2 regions of the Bacillus sp. DU-106 genome follow, and region 1 is predicted to be linked to the other one. Evidence: a T-box and tRNA genes for the amino acid it is inferred to sense, from the RefSeq annotation. Region 1 holds a T-box; the other holds one or more tRNA genes.
What was found. The T-box of region 1 lies ahead of ileS2 (isoleucine--tRNA ligase). A T-box ahead of a tRNA ligase gene usually reads a tRNA of that ligase, here a tRNA-Ile.
Positions count from the first base shown of each region.

Region 2: it encodes a tRNA-Ile, which carries the amino acid that the T-box ahead of ileS2 (isoleucine--tRNA ligase) is inferred to sense. The anticodon was not compared.

Region 1 is NZ_CP026607.1:3,913,275-3,915,688, reverse strand. Features, by position in the region: gene divIVA (septum site-determining protein DivIVA) at 1-498, shown strand, start outside; T-box leader at 550-773, shown strand; gene ileS2 (isoleucine--tRNA ligase) at 845-2,414, shown strand, end outside.
Region 2 is NZ_CP026607.1:4,254,527-4,256,940, reverse strand. Features, by position in the region: gene yqgB (protein YqgB) at 1-741, opposite strand, end outside; tRNA gene C3Y97_RS21630 (tRNA-Ile) at 983-1,056, shown strand; gene sodA (superoxide dismutase [Mn]) at 1,278-1,889, shown strand; gene C3Y97_RS21620 (MFS transporter) at 2,006-2,414, shown strand, end outside.

The sequences.
Region 1 (2,414 bases):
ACACCATTAGATATTCATAACAAAGAATTTGGTCGCGGATTCCGTGGCTATGATGAAGATCAAGTAAATGAGTTTCTTGATCAAATTATCAAAGATTATGAATTGGTCATTCGTGAGAAAAAAGCTTTAGAAGAAAAAGTTGCGCAGTTAGAAGGGAAGTTAGATCATTTCTCTAATATTGAAGATACGTTAAACAAATCTATCGTCGTTGCACAAGAAGCAGCGGAAGAAGTAAAACGTAATGCGCAAAAAGAAGCGAAATTAATTGTGCGTGAAGCTGAAAAGAATGCTGATCGTATTATTAACGAAGCATTAGTAAAATCAAGAAAAGTTGCTTTTGATATTGAAGAGCTAAAGAAACAAGCGAAAGTATTCCGAACTCGTTTCCGTATGTTATTAGAAACACAGCTTGAGATGTTAAACAACGATGATTGGGATAAACTAATTGAATTAGAAGACGAAGTAGATGAACTGTTGAAAAAAGAAGAAACAGTGTAAGCTTGACGTTTTTCTCATTATTACATATAATTTTAAACAACATATTTATTAAGAAAAACGAAGATAGGGATAAGTACCTTTTCAAACCTTATATAGCGAACTGAGGATGGTGTAAGCTCAGGATAAGGAGATAGTGGGAATATCACCCTGGAGTTCCGCGCTGAACAAATAGAGTAAGCGTAGGCGTGTATTCGCGTTAAGAATATAAAGAGGATTCTATACATATGTATATGATCTACTAGGGTGGTACCGCGGGAGACTTTCTCGTCCCTTTTTGGGATGAGAAGGTCTCTTTTTTATTCCGTTTTTTAAGTGTTTCTTTTATACATGTAAGGAGGAATTGAGCATGGAGTACAAAAATACATTACTGATGCCAAAAACAGAGTTCCCAATGCGTGGGAATTTACCAAAACGTGAGCCTGCAATGCAAGAAAAATGGGCTGAAATGAATATTTACGAAAAAGTACAAGAACATACAAAAGGACGTCCTTTATTTGTATTGCATGATGGACCTCCATATGCGAATGGTGACATTCATATGGGACATGCATTAAATAAAGTATTAAAAGACTTTATTGTTCGTTATAAATCAATGACTGGTTTTAGTGCGCCATATGTTCCAGGATGGGATACGCACGGTTTACCAATTGAACAAGCTTTAACAAATAAAGGTGTAAAACGTAAAGAAATGACAGTTGCTGAGTTCCGTAAGTTATGTGCAGAGTATGCATATGAACAAGTAGAACGTCAACGTGAACAATTTAAGCGTCTAGGTGTACGTGCAGATTGGGATAATCCATATATTACTTTAGAGCCAGCTTATGAAGCACAACAAATCAAAGTGTTTGGTGACATGGCGAAAAAAGGTTATATCTATAAAGGTCAAAAACCAGTTTACTGGTCTCCAACGAGTGAATCTGCTTTAGCGGAAGCTGAAATTGAATATCAAGATAAAAAATCAGCATCTATTTACGTAGCATTCCCTGTAAAAGATGGAAAGAACGTATTAGAAGGTGATGAAAAGTACATCATTTGGACAACGACACCTTGGACATTACCTGCAAACTTAGGTATTTCTGTTCACCCAGAGCTTGAATATAGCATTGTAAAAGTAAACGATGAGAAATATATCATTGCTTCTGAGCTGTTTGAGACAGTTGCAAAAACGTTAGAGTGGGAAAATGCTGAAGTTGTGAAAACAGTAAAAGGTAGCGAACTTGAGTACACAGTTGCAAAACATCCATTCTACGATCGTGATTCATTAGTTATGCTAGGAGACCACGTAACAACAGATGCAGGTACAGGTTGTGTTCATACAGCACCAGGACACGGGGAAGATGACTTCGTTGTTGGTAAAAAGTATGGATTAGAAGTACTTTGCCCAGTCGATGATAAAGGTGTATTAACAAATGAGGCACCTGGATTTGAAGGCTTATTCTATGATAAAGCTAATAAACCAATTACAGAAAAATTAGAAGAAGTAGGCGCGTTACTGAAACTAACATTCATTACACATTCATACCCACATGATTGGAGAACGAAAAAACCAATTATTTTCCGTGCGACAGCACAGTGGTTTGCATCTATTGAAGCATTCCGTAAAGAATTAATAGAAGCTGTAGCAGAAACAAAATGGGTACCAGCATGGGGAGAAACTCGTCTTCATAATATGGTTCGTGACCGTGGTGACTGGTGTATTTCTCGTCAGCGTGCATGGGGTGTGCCAATTCCGGTATTCTATGCTGAGAATGGTGATCCAATTATTACGGATGAAACAATTAACCATGTAGCAGATTTATTCCGTGAACACGGTTCTAACGTATGGTTCGAGCGTGAAGCGAAAGATCTATTACCAGAAGGATTTACACATCCAGGTAGCCCAAATGGCGAATTCCGTAAAGAAACAGACATCATGG
Region 2 (2,414 bases), 340 kb from region 1:
GGGTACCTCTTTAATCGTTAAGTATAGAACGATTAAAACAACAGCGATATAAATGAACGTTGCTCCAGGTACGACGATTTTGAATAAATCCATAATCATGAAGAAAATGGTTGGGATCGTGTAGCTGTATGCAGTTAGTGTCCAAACTTGTTTATAGGATAGTTTACGTTGACCGCTCATAGCAGAACCGATGAACGCAAGTAAAGTCACGCCTACAAAAGTTATGAATAATTGGAATAGGTACACTAAGAATCCAATAACAAATAATAAAATTGGATAAATATTATCGAATAAAGAAATAAATTCTTGTAGATCTTTTTTCTCAAGAGATGCACCTAACAAATCGTTATAAGAATACGTTTGTGTTTGACCATTTCCCATAGAGACTACTTTATCTTTTAAAACAAATAAACCTGTTTTATTTTGATATTTTTCTAGGTCTGTTGAATTTGGATCAAATACGAAAAGTGTATTTCCTTCTTCTTTTTCAATAGGTTGATCAATATCGGCTTTTAGTTCGCCATTTTCGATTTTAAAATCAGGTAAATCTTTATCGATGACTTGATTTACCATGCCAACACCATCCTGGATAAAACTACCGTACAAAAAAGTTCTTGGAATAGTAGTAATTAAGCAAAGTAGCATAATATACAAAATGGTTTTACCGATTTTTTGAAAACGGAATAGCGCCATATCTTTAGGCGAGTATATGCTTTTTACGAATTGGGTAAATATGGACATAGATTCACTTCCTTTATGTATGTATAAAATCATTGTAACGTAGGAATCTAGAGAATCTCAAGATATATTATATTTACATATAGTGGAGATAACTAAATTTCTTTTATTAACTTTCTTCTTTTAAATAAGAAAAATACAATTGACACTTTTCTTTTCTATATGGTAAATTTATCTTACATTTCTTAAAGAGCATATCCGATAGGAATTCCTCTATTTGATATGTTGTTACATACATAATTGTGGACCCTTAGCTCAGCTGGTTAGAGCAGACGGCTCATAACCGTCCGGTCGTAGGTTCGAGTCCTACAGGGTCCATATCCATTTCGCATGTTTATTATGTTAGCAGGAAGCTTCCTTGTAGAAGGAAGCTTTTTTTACGGAATATATGAGCATTTTAATTGAAAAGAAGTGGGAATTTTGCTACTTTAATGATAGCAAGACAATGTGATTTATTTGTTTGCACCCTATGGCAATTAGGGTAGAATGAAGTTGTATGTCACTTAAGTGGCAATACATAAACTGGGAGGAATATAACAATGGCAAAACACGAATTACCAAATTTACCTTATGCGTATGATGCTTTAGAGCCTCACTTTGACAAAGAAACAATGAACATCCATCATACAAAACATCACAACACGTACATTACAAACTTAAACGCTGCTTTAGAAGGTCATGCAGAATTAGCTGACAAAAGCGTAGAAGAATTAGTTGCAAACTTAAACGAAGTACCAGAAGCAATCCGTACAGCAGTACGTAACAATGGTGGCGGACATGCTAACCATACATTCTTCTGGACAATCCTATCTCCAAACGGCGGAGGACAACCTGTAGGTGAACTTGCAACTGCAATTGAAGCAAAATTCGGTAGCTTCGATGCATTCAAAGAAGAATTCGCAAAAGCTGGCGCAACTCGCTTCGGTTCTGGTTGGGCTTGGTTAGTAGTAAACAATGGTGAGTTAGAAGTAACAAGCACTCCAAACCAAGATTCTCCTTTAACTGAAGGTAAAACTCCAGTTATCGGTTTAGATGTTTGGGAGCATGCTTACTACTTAAACTACCAAAACCGTCGTCCAGACTACATCGGCGCATTCTGGAACGTTGTAGATTGGAACGCTGCTGAAAAACGTTACCAAGAAGCAAAATAATCGTAATAAATATAGAAAAAGCTAGGGGAGAGCTCCTAGCTTTTTTCTATGCTTTCCTTTTACATAATTGGGCTTGTCTTTGGAAGACTAGAACATGAAGTAAAGGAGAGTTGTGTATGAAATGGAAACATATAATTGGTGACGTTGAAGTGAATCGGGATTTAGTGTTATTGCTCCTTATAGGAGGTTTATACACGCTCGCAATTTCTTTATCGAATACGTTTGTAAATATTTATTTATGGAAACAAACACAAAATTATGTGAATCTTGGCTTGTATAATTTAGCCAGCGTGGTATTACAGCCTCTCACATTTCTTGTAGGGGGAAAATTAGCGAAACGTATCGATCGCTCGATTTTATTACGAATAGGAGTAGGGACGCTCGCAATTTTTTTTATTGTTGTCTTAGTAGCAGGGAAAAGTGCTTCTCAGTATATTTTATTAATGGGGGCTCTTTTAGGAGTAGGATACGGTTTTTACTGGTTGGCTTTTAACTTATTGACATTTGAAATTACAGAACCAGAAA